4 regions of the Staphylococcus sp. SA22 genome follow, and region 3 is predicted to be linked to each of the others. Evidence: predicted binding sites of a transcription regulator. Region 3 holds the regulator's gene; each other region holds the start of a gene.

Region 1 (5,516 bases), on a different contig from region 3:
TGTGAAAGGTTATGAAGATGTCACAAACACATTTGATGTTATTATTATTGCGGTCAAAACACATCAACTTGATGCCGTTATTCCTCATTTAACTCATCTTGCACATGAGGACACGCTCATCATTTTAGCCCAAAATGGTTATGGTCAACTCGAACATATTCCATTTAAAAATGTATGCCAAGCAGTTGTCTATATAAGTGGTCAAAAGAAAGGCGATGTTGTTACGCACTTCAGAGATTATCAATTACGTATACAAGATAATGCATTAACACGACAATTTAGAGATTTGGTCCAAGACAGTCAAATCGACATTGTATTAGAAGCAAATATTCAACAAGCTATTTGGTATAAATTGTTAGTTAACTTGGGCATTAATTCTATCACAGCACTCGGGAGACAGACAGTTGCAATCATGCATAATCCTGAAATACGTACACTGTGTAGACAGTTATTACTAGATGGTTGTCGTGTTGCACAGGCAGAGGGGTTAAACTTTTCAGAACAAACTGTCGATACTATTATGACTATATATCAAGGTTATCCCGACGAAATGGGAACGAGCATGTATTACGACATTGTGCATCAGCAACCTCTTGAAGTCGAAGCGATTCAAGGCTTTATTTATCGACGTGCACGTGAACACAATCTTGACACCCCATATCTTGATACTATTTATAGCTTTTTACGCGCTTATCAACAAAATATGTAAGCACATATATAATATAAAAAGACCTTAACGATGCATTTAGAACCACCTGTTCCTAATATCGCTAAGGTCTTTTAATTATATTAGACTATTCAGCTTCTCTAATTTCTTCTGCCACATCTTTATAGTCTATTTTCGCTTTAACAAACGTCTCGTTATTTACCGGGAAATGTTGTTGGAATGTTTCAAAGTTTTGTATCTCAACGACAACGTCATCCACTTCAAAGTCAAGAACATGTCCACCATAAGCTCTTTCATCATCCGCAAAATGTATATGAAAACCAGCAGACCCTACGCCATGAAATAATTCTGGTGTAAAAAATCCAACAATGGCACCACGAATATCTTGTCTTTTTTCCTCAGGTTGTCTGCGTGCTGAATCAATCAAACGTGTATATGGCGGTTGCTGAGCAGGCATCATTCGTACATGCATATGTTTAAATGTGCCATAAATTTTAACAGCCGAAAATAAATTCTCACTTAACATTTCATTTTTAATTTGTGCGAATACATCATCTTGTGATAATTGTTGCAATGGAAATGTCTTACTCGCTTTAAAATTAGTAATCGATGCATACGGTACTTTCTCATCGCCTTTTAATTCTATAAATTCTTTATGCTCGTTAGCATGATATGCCTTCCCGTCTAAAAATATTACTTCGCCATCAGACCCTGTTAACGTTGCAATCCCTAAATTTCCATGTTCTAACAATTCATTAATTGTAGCTGTTCCTTCTAGTAAGCCAGCCATTAACGTACCTAATGTACCATGTTGATACAAGACATTCGTCATTCCAAAACCATCTCCCTATAGTTATTCCTCGTTGTCATGCTCTACTTCGTGCTTAATGCAGAACTACTTTCCTTTATACTCAATGACGCCTCGACATTTCTATTCATGTCACTAAATTTTCACGAGTCATAATACTTTATTCAATTATTATTTTACGCAAAAGTATTGCCTCTATCAATGCTTGCTAAAAAAATGGACCTATCAGTGCCACATTTTACTGCAACACTAATAGATCCTCTTACCATTAATATATTTCTAATTAACACTTAAAATAGGCTTAGTCTTCTAATAAATATTTAATTGAATCAAATGTATCTTCTAATGTTTTAACAGATTTATCGAACAATGCTTGTTCTTCTGCACTTAATGGCATTTCATAAATTTTAACTGCGCCATGTTGGTTAACTAATGTTGGTACACCTAGGTAAACGCCTTTGTGACCACCATATTGACCATCTAATTGTATAGAAACATTTAAGACATTATTTTCATTATTTAAAATGGCTTTTGAAATGCGCATCAATGCTAATGCAATACCATAGTATGTTGACCCTTTAGCTTGGATAATTTCATAAGCAGCGTCACGTGTATTTACATAAATTTCTTCCGCTTTAGCTTCGCTACCAGTTTGTTCTTTTAATGTGTCATATACTGAAATACCTGCTACATTTGCTTGTGACCAAACTGCAAGTTCAGTATCACCATGCTCACCAATAATACTAGCGTCAACACTTGAAGGTGCAACACCAAGTTCTTGGCTAATTAAATATTGTAAACGTGCACTGTCCAATACAGTACCTGAACCGATAACACGTTCTGCTGGTAATCCAGTATATTCTTTTACAAATCTTGTTAAAATGTCTACAGGGTTTGCCGCGATTAAGAAATATCCATCAAAGCCGCTATCCATAACACTCTTAACAATGCTCTTCATAATCTTAGTATTTTTTTCAACTAATTGTAAACGTGTTTCACCTGGCTTTTGAGGTGCACCAGCTGTAATAACAACTAAATCTGCATCTTTACAGTCTTCGTATTCACCTGCTTTCACATCAACTGGTGAAGGACTGTGGACTGTACCATGGTTTAAATCTTGAACATCTGCTTTTACTTTGTCTTTTGCAATGTCAATAATTACAAATTCATCAGCAACACCTTGCGTAACCATTGCAAAGGCATAGCTTGATCCTACAGATCCATCTCCGATTAATACAACCTTTTTACCAAATGTTTTCATAATTATGTCTCCTAACCTAATTGAATTTATTTTACACGTGACTACACGTAAAAATATCTATACTGAAATTAAAGATTAACAATTTTATTTTATTATAATATTATGCTACCAAATTACAAACATAAAACTGAGATGTAAGCGGAGTCAAATTACACTCTAACGCCAATAAATATTGATATCTCAAGCTTTAGCACGTAATTTGAAATTTGTGACAATTTTTAGCATTCTAAAATTGCGTAATGACGCTATTTAAAGGCTTTAACAAACTATTGAGCTTTCTATTTTTTTCATTTTAAAAAGGATGGCTATTCGACTTAAATGACTTACTATATAACCTCCTATTTTCCGCCTTACCCTCATCATATTTGATGCATCTTTTTATAGTCAAAGAATTACATTTCATACAAATTAGCCAATCAGACATAAACATGAAATTGATTTTAAAAATATAATGCGCAAAATTGTTAGAAAATTAGCAAAAAATAGTACTTATTCATTTAATATCTGTTATAATCAGTTTTATCATTTAAAAAATCTATGGATGTTATCAAGACAAGTCATTAATACGTAATATAAAGTTGTGATTTTTCAGAATTTTTAGACAAAATATTGATTATTTGTGCTATGATATAACATATTAAAAAACACCGTATAGAATTGTTTATGAATGTTTGGGAGGAAAGTTTATGGGAAGTTTTTTCAATAAAATAGCACGAAAAGAGGATCCGGCTATCTATCAAAATAAAGATGGTCATTTAAAGCGTACACTACGGGTGCGTGATTTCTTAGCTTTAGGTGTAGGAACAATTGTATCGACATCTATCTTTACGCTACCTGGCATTGTTGCTGCACAACATGCAGGACCGGCCGTTGCGTTATCATTCTTACTCGCTGCTATTGTTGCTGGTTTAGTTGCATTTACTTATGCAGAAATGGCTGCCGCTATGCCATTTGCAGGTTCAGCCTATTCTTGGGTCAATGTATTATTTGGTGAATTTTTTGGATGGGTTGCCGGTTGGGCTCTATTAGCTGAATATTTTATCGCCGTAGCCTTTGTTGCATCAGGATTCTCAGCGAATTTACGCGGACTTGTGAAACCAATTGGCATCGAATTACCTGCAGCATTATCAAATCCATTTGGTACCAATGGCGGTTTTATCGATATTATTGCTGCTATCGTTATTTTATTAACTGCATTATTACTATCACGTGGTATGTCAGAAGCAGCACGTATGGAAAACATTTTAGTTATTTTAAAAGTATTAGCTATTATTTTATTTGTAATCGTAGGTTTAACAGCAATAAATGTTAGTAACTATGTGCCATTTATTCCAGAACACAAAGTAACTGCTACAGGTGACTTTGGTGGATGGCAAGGCATATATGCTGGTGTTTCAATGATTTTCTTAGCGTATATCGGTTTCGATTCTATCGCAGCAAACTCAGCAGAAGCACTTGACCCTCAAAAGACAATGCCTAGAGGTATTCTTGGTTCTTTAAGTGTTGCTATCGTATTATTTATTGCTGTAGCACTAGTGTTAGTTGGTATGTTCCATTACTCACAATACGCAAACAATGCTGAACCTGTTGGTTGGGCTTTACGTCAAAGTGGTCATGGTGTTGTAGCAGCTATTGTTCAAGCTATCTCTGTTATCGGTATGTTTACAGCATTAATTGGTATGATGTTAGCAGGCTCACGTTTACTTTATTCATTTGGACGTGACGGCTTATTACCTTCATGGTTAAGCCACTTAAACGACAAACATTTACCTAATCGCGCACTAGTTATACTTACTATTATTGGTGTTTTAATTGGTTCTATGTTCCCATTCGCATTTTTAGCACAATTAATTTCAGCCGGTACACTTGTTGCATTTATGTTCGTTTCATTAGCAATGTATCGTTTGAGAAAGCGTGAAGGTAAAGATCTACCAATTCCTGCATTTAAATTACCTTTATATCCTGTGTTACCAGCAGTTACATTTGTTTTAGTATTGCTAGTATTCTGGGGATTAGGATTCGAAGCGAAATTATACACTTTAATTTGGTTTATTGTTGGTATCATTCTATATTTAAGTTATGGACTTAGACATTCTAAGAAAAATGACGTAGCTGAATACCACCCACCAAAATAAAAATTAAAAAAATCATTTCCCATCTGATTAACATCCAGATGTGGAAATGATTTTTTATTTTATATTAAGATAATCGCTATTACCAACCTTGTCCAGATATGTCATATTGATCTAAGTTTCCTGCTTCCAAAGCAGTCAGTGCATCTTCTATAGTGTTTAACGCCGTGTCTAATTGCTCATATGTTATTACCAATGGCGGTTGGAATCGCAACACATTTCCAGCTACAGCTATAATAACTACGCCATGCTCAAAGCAGTAATTACATATTTTAAGTGCCGCAATAGCATCACGTGTTTTGAGGTTTTTGTCAGAAACAATATCAATACCAATACTCAGACCTTTACCTCTAACATCGCCTACACTATTGTATTTAGATACCCATTGATCCATTCGTTTCCTAACATATTCCCCTTTTTCCGCACTAGCCTGAAGAAGCGACTGATCTTCAATCATTTGAATTGTGGCTAATGCAGCTTCACAACTAACTGGATTAGCACCTGTTGTAAATAAATGTGCTGGTGCTTCTAAACAATTCATAATCTCTTTGCGTCCAACAATTGCTGACATAGGCATACCACCTGCTAAGGATTTTCCAAAAGTGATTAAATCAGGCGTAAAATTAAAATGCGAGACTGAACTCCATG
Region 2 (5,516 bases), on a different contig from region 3:
GGTGGGACGACGAAATAAATTTTGCGAAAATATCATTTCTGTCCAACTCCCAATTAAAAAACAGCCATGACAAAGTAAAGTCATAGCTGTTTTTGTATAGATGTCATTTATTTTTACGTTTAGTTAAATACTTCAAACCAACTGCAAAGACCGTGTACCCGGCTATGGTTTGTATCAATGTTTTAATTAAATTATTATTTTTAACAATAATATTTGCAGTAACAATACTTACGAAATATAATGCAAATACTTTTACGTAACGTTGATTAAGTTTCATATGAGCACTAAACCTCTTTTCTCAGTTATACTGCAACGCTTAGTCTTGGAATAAATGTTTCGTAGTGTACGCGATCCATATCGTAATTTAAAGATTTAAGTGCTTCGATCATAGATTGTAAGAATTTTGTACCACCACAGATATAAATTTCAGGTTTATTTGCTAAAAATACTTGTAATTCTTCAGCGCCAATATAGCCTTGTTTATCTTTTAAGTGAGTATATAACTTAGCGTTGTCATGATGGCTTGCGATACTGTTGAAGTTGTCTTTGAAAGGTAAATGTTGTTCATTTTCAGCAACTTGAACCATCTGTGTATCTAAACCTTTGGCAGAGGCAGCTTCATACATTGCTACTAAAGGTGTGACGCCAATACCTGAACCTAAGAAAAGTTGTGGTTCAGTCGTATTCTCTAATACGAATCCACCTACAGGCGCAGCTAGATTAATCGTATCGCCTTCTTTAATCTCATCGTGTAAAATTGTTGAAACTTCGCCTTCATGTTCTGTTGTAACATCACGTTTAACGCCAAAAGTTAAATGGTTTTTATCACCTGATACGATAGAATAGTGACGTTTAGCTCTATATGGAAGTTTATCACTAGAAACATCAACTGTGATGTATTGGCCTGGTGTAAATTCACTAAAGTCATATTCTTCAGTTTCAACTGTAAATGATTTAATGTCTTCAGATTCTTGTTTAATATTGGTAATTTTGAATGGTTTAAAACCAATCCACATCATTTGATCATAAATTTCTTTTTCAATTTGGATGAACACATCCGCAATAACACCATATGCTTTCGCCCAAGCTTGAATGACAGGGTCATTTTCTTCTAATCCTGTCACGTCTTGAATGGCTTTTAATAAATTTTCCCCCACAATTGGATAATGTTCAGCATAAACTTGTAGTGCGCAGTGTTTATATGCAACTGGCATAATGACTGGTTTAATAATACTTAAGTTATCGATGTTAACAGCTGCAGCCATTACTGCTTGTGCTAATGCTGAAGATTGCATGCCTCTTTTTTGGTTCGTTTGATTAAACATATTTAAAAGTTCAGGATGTGCCTTAAACATTTTCGGATAAAAAGTTGACGTAATTTCTGTTCCTTTTTCTTTAAGCAATGGCACCGTTTGTTTGATTATGTCTTTCTCTTGTTCTGTAAGCATGATACTCCTCCTTTAATCTGTCTATTTTGATTATTCTACTAAAAATTTCGATATTCAATTAATTGGTTTGAGAAAATATAAATAAAATGGCAAATTTGATAATTGTATGACATTTTTAATTTTTTAAATACTTATCAATAAGCATTGTGTACAATTGTCTGTTTGCACACCGACGATTGCGCGCATTTATTTGACTAATTCAAAAAACATTGTTGTTTTCTTAGAAAAAAGTAAACATGATAATAAAAATGTGAAAGTGTAAATAATCACTGGCGAAGTACGAAGACTAAAGACGTCTAAGATGTAATCGTATACAAATTAAAAAGGTGTAAAAATTAAATTAAAATGTGAAATAAATCACAATTTAATATTGACCCAGTACTTAATGCATGTTACATTTTATATGTGAAATAAATCACAAACTTAAAAGCGGATGACACATGACCTTTTAAGTTATGCGTTGAAAATAAAAGAGATGTTTATTTGCTTTTGTATCGTCAATAAGCAGCATTAAACTAACATATTTGAAACTACATGTATGTTAGTGAATTAATCATAAGGGAGTTTTTGTAATGAACAAATTTAAAGGGAACAAAGTTGTATTAATAGGTAATGGTGCAGTAGGTTCAAGCTACGCATTTTCATTAGTGAACCAAAGCATTGTTGATGAATTAGTCATCATTGATTTAGACACTGAAAAAGTTCGAGGAGATGTTATGGATTTAAAACATGCCACACCATATTCTCCAACAACAGTTCGTGTGAAAGCTGGCGAATACAGTGATTGTCATGATGCGGATCTAGTTGTCATCTGTGCTGGTGCTGCACAAAAACCTGGAGAAACACGTTTAGATTTAGTATCTAAAAACTTGAAAATATTCAAATCAATTGTTGGTGAAGTAATGGCATCAAAATTTGATGGTATTTTCTTGGTAGCTACAAATCCTGTTGATATTTTAGCGTATGCAACATGGAAATTCTCTGGTTTACCTAAAGAACGTGTTATAGGTTCTGGTACAATTTTAGACTCTGCACGCTTTAGATTATTGTTAAGCGAAGCGTTCGATGTTGCGCCACGTAGCGTCGATGCTCAAATTATTGGTGAACATGGTGACACTGAATTACCAGTATGGTCACACGCTAATATTGCGGGTCAACCTTTGAAGACATTACTTGAACAACGTCCTGAGGGCAAAGCGCAAATTGAACAAATTTTTGTTCAAACACGTGATGCAGCATATGACATTATTCAAGCTAAAGGTGCCACTTATTATGGTGTTGCAATGGGATTAGCTAGAATTACTGAAGCGATTTTCAGAAATGAAGATGCCGTATTGACTGTATCAGCATTATTAGAAGGCGAATATGATGAAGAAGATGTTTATATTGGTGTTCCAGCAGTCATCAATAGAAACGGTATTCGCAACGTCGTAGAAATCCCATTAAACGACGAAGAACAAAGCAAGTTCGCACATTCAGCTAAAACATTAAAAGATATTATGGCTGAAGCAGAAGAACTTAAATAACTTTTTATAAAATCTATACCATTCCAAAAATTGTAAAACCTTACCCCAAAAAATTGTATAAAGGGCTATTTGATACAACTATATGTGTCGAGTAGCCCTATTTTTAATGTAGTGAAAGTCGTTGTTGAAATTAAATTCAAATCTGGCACTTAAGCTTTAATCATAGCATTAAGATGATTGTCTAGCAGAGGCGATTTGCGGACTCACTACAGTGCATGATGAACTTAATGTTTCAAATGCAACATTAAAAATAAAAGCAACGATGTTACTTCTTACTTCGTACATCGTTGCCATTAGTTCTGTTGATATTTCGGTTAGTCTTAATCCCCGAGCAATTCTTCAATTTCATTTTTGATAACTGTAACGTGAGGCCCATAAATTACTTGCACACCAGTGCCTTGCTGGATTACACCTTTGGCACCAGTACTTTCGAGTAATACTTTATCGACTTTGTCATTTTGATGAAGTGTGACGCGTAGTCTCGTTGCACAACAGTCAACGATTTCAATGTTATCTTCGCCTCCCAAACCAGCAACAATAGTTTGTGCTCTTTCAGTAGCCTCAACTTGTTGTGCTGCAACTTTATCTTCACGACCAGGTGTTTTGAAATTAAATTTCGTAATTAAGAATCTGAAAACGATGTAATATAAACAGAACCACACAATTCCAATAGGTATGACGTATAGGTAGTTTGTTTTACTATTACCTTGTAGCACACCAAAAAGTAAGAAATCGATAAAGCCTCCACTGAAGGTTTGACCAATTGTAATGTTGAAAATGTCTGCCATCATAAATGCTAATCCATCAAAGAAGGCATGGATTACATAAAGAATAGGTGCGACAAACAGGAAACTAAACTCTAAAGGTTCGGTAATACCTGTTAAAAATGAAGTGAGTGCAGCGGATAACATTAAACCGCCGACAACTTTTTTATGTTCAGGTTTAGCTGTGTGATAAATTGCAAGTGCGGCACCACATAAGCCGAACATCATCGTAATAAAACGGCCTGACATAAAGCGTGACACACCTGAATAATACTTCGTCACATCTGGATCACCAAGTTGAGCAAAGAAGATGTTCTGCGTACCTTGAACTAAGTGCCCTTTGACTTCTAAAGTACCACCAAGTGCCGTCTGCCAAAACGGTAAGTAAAAAATATGATGTAAACCGAGTGGACCTAACAATCTTAAGATGAAGCCATAAACAAAAGTACCGATGGCACCTGTTTTCGTTACAAATCCACCAACATGATAAATGCCGGCTTGTATGCTTGGCCAAATGAAAAACATCAATACACCTAAAAAGATTGCGGCAAATGCTGTGACAATAGGGACAAATCTAGAGCCACCAAAGAAACCTAAATACGGTGGTAATACCACTTTGTGATATTTGTTGTGAAGTATTGCGGTCATAATACCTGTGATAATCCCGCCAAAAACACCGGTTTCAACCGTTTGTATACCGAGCACCATGCCTTGTCCATTTTGTGCAAGCTGATCTTTTGCCAATGTGCCCGTGATAGTTAATAAACCATTCATAGTTGCGTTCATAATTAAGAAACCGAGCAGTGCAGCTAAACCTGCAGTACCTTTATCGCTTCTAGATAATCCGATTGCGACACCAATTGCAAAGATGACTGGTAAATTTTGGAAAACAATACTACCTGCAGCTGACATTAATGTAAAAATATTTTGTAATAAGGTAATATCTAAAATAGGGTATGCTTTAACGGTGTTTGGATTACTTAATGCACCACCGATACCCAACAATAGACCTGCAGCTGGTAAGATTGCGATAGGTAACATAAAGGACTTGCCGAACTGCTGTGCTTTTTCAAATAAAGATTTCATCAACATCCCTCCTAATTATTCTCAATATAGCTTTTGAGAAATTTAATATCAATATATATTCTGTGGATGAAAATATTTTTCATAAAAATTGTTTGAATCATGTAACAATCATATAAATTGCTGTTTATATTGTTGTGAAAATGAGTTGACAAAAGTCGTATAAATCTGTAGACATCCTATTTTTTAGCGAGGTAGGGTGACAAAGAATATCGGATAAATTTATAAGCCATAAAATAGATAAATAGTGTTTGTATCCAAAACTATGAGAAAGTTAAAACTATTTTTCAAAATAAACATGATTCACCACATAAATAAATATACATAAGCAATCGATAACAACTTAAGAAAGGTGGATATATAAATGAAAAGAAAGATTATTATGGATTGTGATCCAGGACACGATGATGCAATAGCATTAATTTTAGCGGGGGCAATTGACAGTCCACTAGAGATATTAGCTGTAACCACAGTCGCAGGTAATCAATCAGTTGACAAGAATACGACAAACGCCTTGAACGTATTGGATATTATGGGACGCCAAGATATAGCAGTAGCGAAAGGTGCGGATAGGCCGTTAATTAAACCAGCTGCCTTTGCTTCTGAAATACATGGGGAATCTGGATTAGATGGTCCGAAACTACCGTCGACACCATCACGTCAAGCAGTTGCAATGCCAGCATCAGATGTGATTA
Region 3 (5,516 bases):
GTTTTTGGATAGCTAATTCGTTTGCTTTTTGTGGATTGCTATAAACTTCTGGTTGGGTTAATTGCTCGTCTATTTGTAAGATAGTAGTCTCTAAAGTTTCTATTTCATTTTCACACTCGGATATTTGTCGTTCAAGTTTACGTTGTTCACGTCTTTGTTCTTTTTGGTTATGATACGACGATTGTTCCATAGACTTTTCATGTGCTTGTACGTTAACTGACTGTTCTTCTTGGTGCGCTTTCAACGCTTCCGCTTCCTCAACTTTTTCAATGTAATATTGATAATCTCCTAAATACATCTTTCCGCCATCAATTGTTAAATCAAATACCTTGTTTGCTAATTGGTTAATAAAGTAACGATCATGGGAAACAAATAGTATTGTTCCTTCAAAATGTTGGAGTGCTTGCTCTAACATTTCTTTTGAATCTATATCGAGGTGGTTGGTAGGTTCATCTAAAATAAGTACATTGTCACGCTGCAACATAAGTAGTGCTAGTTGTAAACGTGCTTTTTCACCACCAGATAAATCATTAATTATCTTTTTAACATCGTCTTGTACAAATAAGAAACGTCCAAGAACTGCACGAATATCTTTTTCATTCATTAACGGATATTGATCCCACACATAATCTAAAATCGTTTTACTAGATTTAAATTCTGCTTGCTTTTGATCATAATAACCAATTTGTAAATTTGCGCCAAAAGTAATGTCGCCATTAAGCGCTTTTTGTTGATTAGCAATAGTTTTAATTAAGGTCGATTTTCCAATACCATTTGGCCCAATGATTGCTATATGATCGCCTTTAGAGACCTCTATACTGATAGGTTTGGTAATTGCAGTTTGATAACCGATTTCTAAATTTTTTACATGCATGACGTCATTACCTGTATTCCGGTCAAAGCCAAATTGAATATTTGCACTTTTGGCATCTAACATTGGTTTATCAATGCGTTCCATTTTTTCTAAAATCTTACGTCTACTTTTTGCCATTCCACTTGTTGAAGCACGGGTAATATTTTTCTCAACAAAAGTTTCTAATCGTTTTATTTCTGCTTGTTGACTTTCATATTCTTGCATTCGTTTTTCATAATATAAGTCCCGTTGCTGTATAAATTCCTCGTAATTACCAACATAGCGTTTGACATCACCTAAAGCCACATCATAAATTTGAGTAACTATTTTATCTAAAAAGTAACGATCATGGCTGATGATGACGATTGCACCTTTAAAATAACGTAGATAATCTTCAAGCCACTTTGTCGTTTCTAAATCTAAGTGGTTAGTAGGTTCATCTAAAAGTAATAAATCAGGTTCATTTAATAGCATTTGAGCTAAAGATAAACGTGTTTTTTGGCCACCGCTAAAATCATTGATAGGTTTATTGAAATCTTCTTCACTAAAATTTAACCCGTGAAGTACTGTTTTAATTTTACTTTCATATTGATATCCTTCTAATTGTTCAAATTGATTCGATAAAGATTCATAACGGGACATATGTGTTTTATATGTATCACTATCGTAATCATTTGCATGTTTTGATAACCAATCTGTTTCTTCTTTGATTAAGCTTTCCATTCGTTTAATATGTTCAAATGGTTTTGACATTTCTTCAAAAACTGTTGCATTAGAATTTAAAGTCATTTGTTGAGTTAAATAACCTAGTTTTAAGTTTTTAATTTTTGACACATTTCCAGAATCATAGTTTTCTACACCAGCTATAATTTTCATCAATGTTGATTTACCGGCGCCATTTCTTCCTACGATACCAATTCGTTCACCAGTTTTTACTTCAAAATCAACATCAGTAAATATATCTTCACCATCGAACGATTTTGATATATGATTGAGTTGTAAAAGTATCATTCGATCTTCACCTTTCGTCTTTCGCAAATTTTATTAACTTATGATAAAAGTCGTAATTATTACATTAATAACCATTTTACAGTATAAAACGCCGTCTTGAAACTAAGATATTTATTTTTAAAATTCAATAATGTATAATATTTAGGTATTCATTGTAATCAATTATTTGTTTTTTAATAATCTAACAATTACGCTCTAACTCGTTTGAATACATAGATATAATTCATTCAAACACGAAGGAGGAAATAGCGAATGAGTGACCAAGTTAAAATTCCTCGAGCAACTTTAAAACGTTTGCCGTTATATTATAGATTTGTCAGTTCATTAAAATCTAAAGGTATAGATCGTGTAAATTCAAAAGCGATTAGCGATGCGTTACAAATTGACTCGGCAACAATTCGTCGTGACTTTTCATATTTTGGCGAATTAGGTAAAAAAGGGTACGGATATAATATAGATAGTTTATTGGATTTCTTTAAATCTGAACTAAGCGAGAGTGACATGATCAAAATCGCAATTGTCGGAGTTGGGAACCTAGGGAAAGCTTTGCTCACATATAACTTTTCAATACATGATGATATGACGATTACAGAAGCGTTTGACGTAAAAGAAGATGTTATTGGCCAGAAAATAGGGAACGTTATTGTAAAAGATAACGATGAATTAATAACAACATTGAAGAAGGAAGAAATAGATGTTGTGATTCTAACTACACCAGAAAGAGTTGCACAGAAAGTTGCAGACGAACTCGTCCAAGCTGGTGTGAAAGGTATTTTAAACTTCACTCCTGGTAGAATTAATACGCCTTCAGATGTGCAAGTACATCAAATTGACTTAGGTATAGAATTACAGTCATTATTATTCTTTATGAAAAATTACAGTGAATAAATGTGATGTTAGCTTTGAATGATTAACCTTGTTATATCTTTAATTAATTATAGAACAGTCTGGGACTAAGTATGTCTCAGGCTTTTTCTGTTATGTTTGAAAATGAAAGGAAAAACTGTTGTGTTAATAAATATAGTATAGGTTAATAAATTAACACGTAGAGATATAATGATGAATCGTAATTAATCGCATTTCTTATGTGAATATAATATAAATATCAAAAATATTGTGTATAAGGTTGAAAACAAGAAAATCATCGCCTATAATACATACTAAACTTATCGGAAATTAGGGGGTTAGGACGATGTGGATGATTTTTAGTGGCTTAATTGTCGGGGGACTCTTAGGTTTTGTGATGCAAAGAACAAGATTTTGTTTAACAGGTGGCTTTCGAGATATGTATGTGCAAAAGAATAATAAGATGTTCTATGCATTATTAATCGCTATTACTATTCAAAGTATAGGATTATTGATTTTGACGGCAACAGGTATTTTACAAATTCCTGCACATAGTTTTCCAATATTGGGAACAATTATAGGTTCTTTTATTTTTGGAATTGGAATAGTATTGGCTGGAGGGTGTGCAACAGGTACTTGGTATCGCGCTGGTGAAGGGCTAATTGGTAGTTGGATTGCATTAGTATTATATGCTGTTACTGCAGCAATCACTAAAACAGGGATTTTAAAGCCAGTAATGGATAAAATTAATCAACCAACGAATGTAAATAGTGATATGTCTCAAACAACTGGCATTCCGTTTTGGGGATTAGTCGTTATATTAACTATAATCACCATTTTTCTAGTTGTAAGAACACTCAATAATAAGAAAGTTCGAGTTGCTGTTCCAAAACTAAAGCAACGTTATACAGGTATTAGATATTACCTTTTCGAAAAACGATACCATCCATTTATTGCAGCAATTGTAATTGGACTTATCGCACTCTTAGCTTGGCCAATGAGTGCATCAACTGGAAGAAATGACGGTTTAGGTATAACAACGCCATCAGCAAATTTAGTACACTTTTTGATTACAGGTGAAACTAAATTTATTGATTGGGGTGTCTTTTTAGTTCTAGGAATTTTCATTGGTTCATATATTGCAGCTAGAGGATCAAGAGAATTTAAATGGCGATTGCCAGACAAGATTACAATACGAAACAGTGCTATTGGTGGCATATGTATGGGATTTGGTGCGTCAGTTGCTGGTGGTTGTTCTATCGGTAACGGTTTGGTTGAAACAGCAACGATGACTTGGCAAGGATGGATTGCGCTAGCATCAATGATAGTTGGTGTATGGACAATGAGTCATTTTATCTTTGTTCGTCCAATGAAAAAAGTACAACAACAATCTGCAAAGGTTAAACAGCAAACGCAAATAGTATAGAAGATTATTATGCAAATGATGTTGATCAAATAAAAGTGATTGGAAAAGGAGAAATAATTATGATACACGAATTAGGTACAGTAGGAATGGTATGTCCATTTCCGTTAATTGAAGCGCAAAAGAAAATGGCAACATTGCAATCTGGAGATGAATTAAAAATTGATTTTGATTGCACGCAAGCGACGGAAGCTATTCCAAATTGGGCTGCAGAAAATGGATATCCTGTAACAAACTATGAACAAATTGATAATGCTTCATGGACAATTACAATTCAAAAAGTTTAACGTTATCTTTTTTAGATTCTATGGCTACTTCCGCTACTTTAAAAGCGAGTAAGTAGTCTTTTTTGGTTTTAGTTCACGAAATTAATTTTATATAGCGTGATACATTTTATTCCAAAAGATGTAATAAAACTTTACGCATTTTTGCTTTTTATAAATTGTCAGATTATTATGAAAACAAGGGAGTGGTAAGTATGAATTTTAACGATACGATATTTATGTTTTTGTGTACATTATTAGTTTGGCTAATGACACCAGGATTAAGTTTATTTTATGGCGGGTTAGTTCAATCTAAAAATGCGCTAAATACTGTCATGCAAAGTATGGCAGCAATTGTGCTTGTTACATTTGTATGGATAACAGTTGGTTTTACAATTAGTTTTGGGAATGGGAATTTATGGTTCGGAAATTGGGAATATACTTTTCTTAATCATGTAGGTTTTGCGACTCAAGAAGATATTAGCCCACATATTCCTTTCGCTTTGTTTATGTTATTTCAAATGATGTTTTGTACGATTGCAATTTCTATTTTATCTGGTTCAATCGCTGAGAAAATGAAGTTTATTCCTTATTTATTATTCGTAGTAATATGGACTGCTCTTGTATACAGTCCAGTAGCACATTGGGTTTGGGGCGGCGGTTGGATTAACAAACTCGGTGTATTAGATTTCGCCGGAGGTACTGTTGTTCATATTACATCAGGTGTTTCTGGTTTAGTATTAGCTATTATGATTGGAAAAGGAAACAAACATTCTGAATCAACACCACATAATCTTATCATTACGTTGATTGGCGGTATATTTGTGTGGATTGGTTGGTATGGATTTAATGTAGGTAGTGCTTTTACATTTGATAATATTGCGATGCTTGCATTTACAAATACTGTCATTTCAGCCAGTGCAGGTGCTATAGGTTGGTTAATTCTAGAATATATTTTTAAAAAGACTACAAGTTTACTAGGGTTATTACTAGGTGCATTAGCTGGTTTAGTTGTCATTACACCTGCAGCAGGATACGTGACATATCTTAGTGCAACAATCATGGCAATGATTGGCGGTATCTGTTGCTATATCGTTATTAATTACATCAAGGTAAAACT
Region 4 (5,516 bases), on a different contig from region 3:
CCATAAGTGTTTTAGCTTTTTTAACTTCATTTTTATCATTTTTTTCACTATCAATTACTAACAGACTATCTTTAATAGCACGCGCATATAGTTGTGCATCAGTCACGGTATTAACTGGCGGTGTATCGACAATAATAATGTCGTAACGTTTATTAAACATATCAACTAATTCTTTGAACCTTTCAGACCCAATTAACTCAGATGGATTTGGAGGTACAGGACCAGCTGTTAGTAAATCTAAATTATCAATTTCTGTCGACGTAATTGCTTCTGACATAGTCGTTCTACCAATGATTAAGCTTGATAGTCCATTATTATTTTGCTCATTAAAAATATAGTTTTGTGTTGGCTTACGCATATCGCCATCAATAACTAACGTCTTATAGCCTGCTTGTGCATAAGTAATCGCTACATTCGATACAACTGTACTTTTACCTGCACCAGGCTTTTCAGAAGTAACCAATAAGCGCTTTACTTCACCATTTGCTTTTGAAAACATGATGTTTGAACGTATACCACGAAACTTTTCACTAATTGTTGATTTTGGTTTTTCATACACAAATAGTGTTGTTGTCGTATTTTCCTTCTTTGACATAAGTAGCAACCATCCTTAATTATATTTTTGAATTGAACCCAATACAGGCAATCCTAATTCTTTCTCTACATCTTCTTCATCTTTAATTCGCTTATCGAAAATGACTTTGAAGAAGATATATATAAGCGCGACAACTAATCCTAAAAAGAATGCACCGATTAGATTCACTACAGTTTTTGGTGCGACTTTAACTGCTGTACCGTCTGCTTTAGATAAAATTGATACGTTATCCACACTCATAATCTTCGGTATTTGTTTACTTGTAACTTTAGCGAAGCTATTCGCAATTTTTTCCGAATCTTGTTTATGACCACTTTTAACTTGGATGTTGATAAGTTGCGTATTTTCTTGGTTTGTAATTGTCAACATACTCGATAATTTAGATGGTGAATACTTATCATTTAAGTCCTTTGACACCTCATCTAAAATTCTAGGACTTTTAACAATTTCTTTATACGTATTTACAAGTTGAATATTACTTTGAACCTCTTGCGCCATAAACTGAGGATTGTCACCCTTAGTTTGATTCACTAAAATTTGAGTATTAGCTTGATATTTAGGTGATAAGACGAAGAATGTAACAATCGCGCTTATAATTAAAAATAATAGCGGTAAAATAATTAAAATCTTCAAGTTTTTTTGTAATACTTCTTTAATTTTTGTTAATTCTAATGTACTTTCCATTATTTACCTCCCTTAAAAATTTTCATTAAAATTGGTATTATATATATAGTATTTACATATTACATATCGTTTAAACAATTAATTACTTTTAAACCGCATTATTTTCGCCTTTTTATTTATATGAAATTAAAAATAATTATACTCTAAAGTAGTAATATTTTGTGAAATGAGTATCAATCTTAATATTTTCTTTATTTAAAAAATGATTGTCTAGTTTGTATCTCTCTGAAGATTTGGCAATAAATAAAAGCCGATAACCATATAATGATTATCGACTTAAAGTTTATGTGGCATTTTTTTACTTTTGTAATTTCAGGTGAGTTAGATGATTATTATCAGATAGATTATTGCTTATAATCATATGATGTTTGAATGATATCTTTGATTTCACTGATTAGTGCTTCTTTAGGATTAGCAGTTGTACACTGATCTTCAAATGCGAGCTCTGCCATTCTATCAATTGACTCATTTAATTCTTCTTCAGACACACCTTGTGATTTCAAATTCATTTCAATTCCGACTGATTGACCTAATTCGTAGACAGCTTTAGCTAATGATTCTACGAGTGCTTCTGTCGTATTACCTTTTAATCCTAAGAATTTGGCAATATCTGCATAATCTGTATCTGCTCTGAAGAACTCATATTTAGGGAATAATGCATGTTTTTGCGGGTCTTTGGCATTATAACGGATAATATGCGGTAGTAATATCGCATTCGCTCTACCATGCGGAATACCATATTCCCCACCAATTTTATGCGCAATTGAGTGTGCAATGCCTAAGAATGCATTTGCAAATGCCATACCAGCCAAAGTTGATGCGTTATGCATTTTCTCTCTTGAAACTTTATCACCTTTTTCAACAGATGATTTTAAATATTCGAACGTCAATTTAATCGCTTGTAGACTCAAACCTCTTGTGTAATCTGAAGCCATTACAGATACATATGATTCCATTGCATGCGTTAGTACATCCATTCCTGTATCTGCTGTAACGCTTTTTGGCACACTCATCACAAATTGAGGGTCAATAATTGCAACATCAGGTGTTAAAGCAAAATCAGCCAACGGATATTTTACATTTGTTTCACTATCTGTGATAACTGCAAATGGTGTTACTTCTGAACCTGTACCTGATGTCGTAGGGATACAAATGAACGTCGCATTTTCAGGCATGCCTATTTTATAAGTACGTTTACCGATGTCTAGGAACTTTTGTTTAGCACCGAAGAATGATGTCTCAGGGTGTTCAAAGAACATCCACATTGCTTTTGCAGCATCCATCGCTGAACCACCACCAAATGCAATGATTGTATCCGGTTGGAAATCAACCATCATTTCCAGACCTTTATATACTGTATTAGTTGATGGATTCGGTTCGACTTCGCTAAATATTTTAATTTGAGGCTGTTCCGTTCTTTGTCTTAATACATTCTCAACTGTTTTTGTATAACCGAATTCGACCATACCAGGGTCACAGACAATCATCACTTTTTCAATCTTGTCCATTGTTGTTAGACTCATGATTGCATTTTCTTCAAAATAAATTTGAGCAGGCACCTTGAAAATTTGAGTATTATTACGTCGTTTAGCAATTGTTTTTATGTTTAATAAATCTGTCGCACTAACATTATGTGAAATTGAGTTTCTACCGTACGAACCACAACCTAATGTTAAAGACGGAATCAATTCGTTATACATATCACCAATACCTCCAACCGCTGATGGTGTATTTACAAGTACACGACAAGCTTTCATTCTTAGTCCAAAATCTTTTTGTAATGTTTCATCTTCTGTATGGATAACGGCTGTGTGTCCTAATCCACCAAAATGTAGTGTGTCTTCACAAATTTGAAATGCTTGTTTTGTAGATTGGGCTTTTACTAAGGCTAATACTGGAGATAATTTTTCACGAGATAACGGATAGTCTGAACCTACACCGCTAATTTCGGCTATGATAAGTTTTGTATTTTCGGGGACAGGTATACCTGCTAATTCAGCTATTTCAACTGCAGATTTACCGACAATATCAGGCTTAATACCTGTTTTTTGTTCATTCATAATTGCATTTTCTAAGCGTTGTAATTCATCTTTTTTAACAAAGTATGCTTGATGTGCTTTAAATTCATTAGTAACATCTTTATAAATTTCTTTATCAATGACTACAACTTGTTCAGAAGCACAAATCATACCATTATCAAATGTTTTTGAACCAATGATATCATTTACTGCACGTTTAATGTGTGCTGTTTTTTCAATGTAAGACGGCACGTTACCTGGTCCCACACCTAATGCCGGTTTACCAGTTGAATATGCAGACTTAACCATGCCCGAACCACCTGTTGCTAGAACTAATGCAATACCTTTGTGATTCATTAATTGTTTTGTTGCTTCGATAGAAGGTACTTCAATCCACTGAATAATATCTTTAGGTGCACCTGCCTTCATTGCCGCTTCTAATACAACTTCTGCTGCACGCTTCGACGATTCTTGCGCACTTGGATGGAATGCAAAAATAATTGGATTTCCTGTCTTAATTGCAATCATCGCTTTAAAAATAGTTGTCGACGTAGGATTTGTTGTTGGCGTAACACCACAAATAACACCAATTGGTTCCGCTACATACGTTAATCCTTTTTCTTTATCTTCACCAATAATCCCTACTGTCTTATTGTCTTTTATTGAATTCCATATATATTCAGAAGCGTATAAATTTTTAATCGCTTTATCTTCGTATATACCTCTTCCAGTTTCTTCATGTGCTAATTTTGCTAGCACCATATGTTGATCAACAGCTGCTAAACTCATTTGATGAACAATATGATCAATTTCTTCTTGTGACTTTTTAGATAATGCTTCTAATGCTTTTTTCCCTTTGTCAGCTAGAGCATCAATCATAATTGCCACTTCTTGTTCTTTCGATCCACGATTTTCTTTTTCAGGTATAGTTAACATATACAACCACTCCTTTATACTTTGTGAATTATTTCACAAACATTATAGTACATGTCTCTCAGGATATAAAGAAAATTCTATACAAAAAAGTTTAATTTCGAATATTATTTGAACAAATATCAAATTTTAAAATAAATGTTTTCATGAAATCATTGTTATTTCGGTGTTTTTAGAATGATTTTATAATCATAATTTTTTCAATGACATAATTTATTCATAATTATATATTTAATTCTGAATATTCTTTAATAGCCTAAAAAGCTTGTTATATCGCACAAAACACAACATTAAAAGGTTCTTGTCGATACCTATCAATAGATGTTACAAATAAAAAACCTCGAACTGAAATGATGATCTTTTCAGCTCGAGGTTTAAATATTAGTGCCTTATTTATATAGATTCGTTATATTATATTCTCTATTTTCATTAACATAATCCTTAAAGAGTTTTAAATTAATACCTGCTAGATGATTCAAAAATGTTTCATCAACTTTTAAATAATTCAATAATTTTTGTGGTGTCAGTATATTTCTATCAAAATACAACTTTAATAAACTATTCATTTTGACAGGACGTGACATTTCAATCACGTCGTCTAAAGGCTCTTTACTTTTATAGCCTTTTTTATTTAATGATGCCCAAAAATATCTGTACTGAGTACTAGACATTAGACCTAGATAATAGGCTCTCATTGCAATTGCTTGTATAGAAACATACCATTTTTCTTTCAATACAGCTAAATAATCAGGATTTGATTTTTTTGTCATTTGATCAAAGTCTTTTTTAAACGCTTCTTCAGGTAGTAAAAATTCAGAGGCGAAAATATCTGCCTCATGTTCAATTGTCTTATATTCTTCAGGAGATAATAAGTCGAATTGAATATGACGATGTAGAACGAGATGTCCCAGCTCATGTGCAAGATCAAAATTCCTTCTAACTGCTACCCCCTTATTTGTACCCAGTATAATAAAAGGTGTCAGATCTTTACTCCAAAAACTATATGCGTCTATGCTATCATTAATTCGCTTTTCGTATATGACTATACCCGCTTTTTCAAGCATAAATAATAGTGCTTCATTGCTTTCGTCTTGAAGAATTTTAGCCCTCACAACTTTAGCAATTTCTTTTATGCTTTCTTTTTTATTTAGTGATTCTAAATTGCCATTCAACAAGCCATCTAAATTATTTATTAAAGATAAAATAATATTATCCGGTATCTTTACAAAAGAAAATAAGTAGCTAGTTAAATTAGATAAATACATTGCTTGATAATATTGCTTATT

The links. The regulator Rex, encoded in region 3, represses fermentation and respiration genes when NADH is low (regulators of the CRP and FNR family bind a similar motif). The targets are predictions, from matches to a motif close to TTGTGAAATATTTCACAA.
Region 1: the regulator Rex is predicted to act here: its motif matches at 2,934-2,951, upstream of ACXQH5_RS07635 (L-lactate dehydrogenase).
Region 2: the regulator Rex is predicted to act here: its motif matches at 1,794-1,811, upstream of ACXQH5_RS04480 (L-lactate dehydrogenase).
Region 4: the regulator Rex is predicted to act here: its motif matches at 4,255-4,272, upstream of adhE (bifunctional acetaldehyde-CoA/alcohol dehydrogenase).

The regions. Positions count from the first base shown of each region.
Region 1 is NZ_JBSZQY010000007.1:4,111-9,626, forward strand. It holds gene ACXQH5_RS07625 (oxidoreductase) at 1-709, shown strand, start outside; gene budA (acetolactate decarboxylase) at 795-1,499, opposite strand; gene ACXQH5_RS07635 (L-lactate dehydrogenase) at 1,777-2,736, opposite strand; gene ACXQH5_RS07640 (APC family permease) at 3,423-4,871, shown strand; gene ACXQH5_RS07645 (aspartate aminotransferase family protein) at 4,951-5,516, opposite strand, start outside.
Region 2 is NZ_JBSZQY010000003.1:125,456-130,971, reverse strand. It holds gene ACXQH5_RS04495 (hypothetical protein) at 104-277, opposite strand; gene ACXQH5_RS04490 (globin domain-containing protein) at 303-1,448, opposite strand; gene ACXQH5_RS04485 (hypothetical protein) at 1,603-1,710, shown strand; gene ACXQH5_RS04480 (L-lactate dehydrogenase) at 2,021-2,974, shown strand; gene ACXQH5_RS04475 (hypothetical protein) at 3,143-3,268, opposite strand; gene ACXQH5_RS04470 (PTS transporter subunit EIIC) at 3,295-4,824, opposite strand; gene ACXQH5_RS04465 (nucleoside hydrolase) at 5,186-5,516, shown strand, end outside.
Region 3 is NZ_JBSZQY010000009.1:641-6,156, forward strand. It holds gene ACXQH5_RS08865 (ABC-F family ATP-binding cassette domain-containing protein) at 1-1,864, opposite strand, end outside; gene ACXQH5_RS08870 (redox-sensing transcriptional repressor Rex) at 2,117-2,752, shown strand; gene ACXQH5_RS08875 (YeeE/YedE family protein) at 3,057-4,136, shown strand; gene ACXQH5_RS08880 (sulfurtransferase TusA family protein) at 4,196-4,420, shown strand; gene ACXQH5_RS08885 (ammonium transporter) at 4,612-5,516, shown strand, end outside.
Region 4 is NZ_JBSZQY010000003.1:233,983-239,498, forward strand. It holds gene cap8B (type 8 capsular polysaccharide synthesis protein Cap8B) at 1-595, opposite strand, end outside; gene capA (capsular polysaccharide type 5/8 biosynthesis protein CapA) at 611-1,279, opposite strand; gene adhE (bifunctional acetaldehyde-CoA/alcohol dehydrogenase) at 1,624-4,233, opposite strand; gene ACXQH5_RS04910 (spr1629 family repressor/antitoxin) at 4,620-5,516, opposite strand, start outside.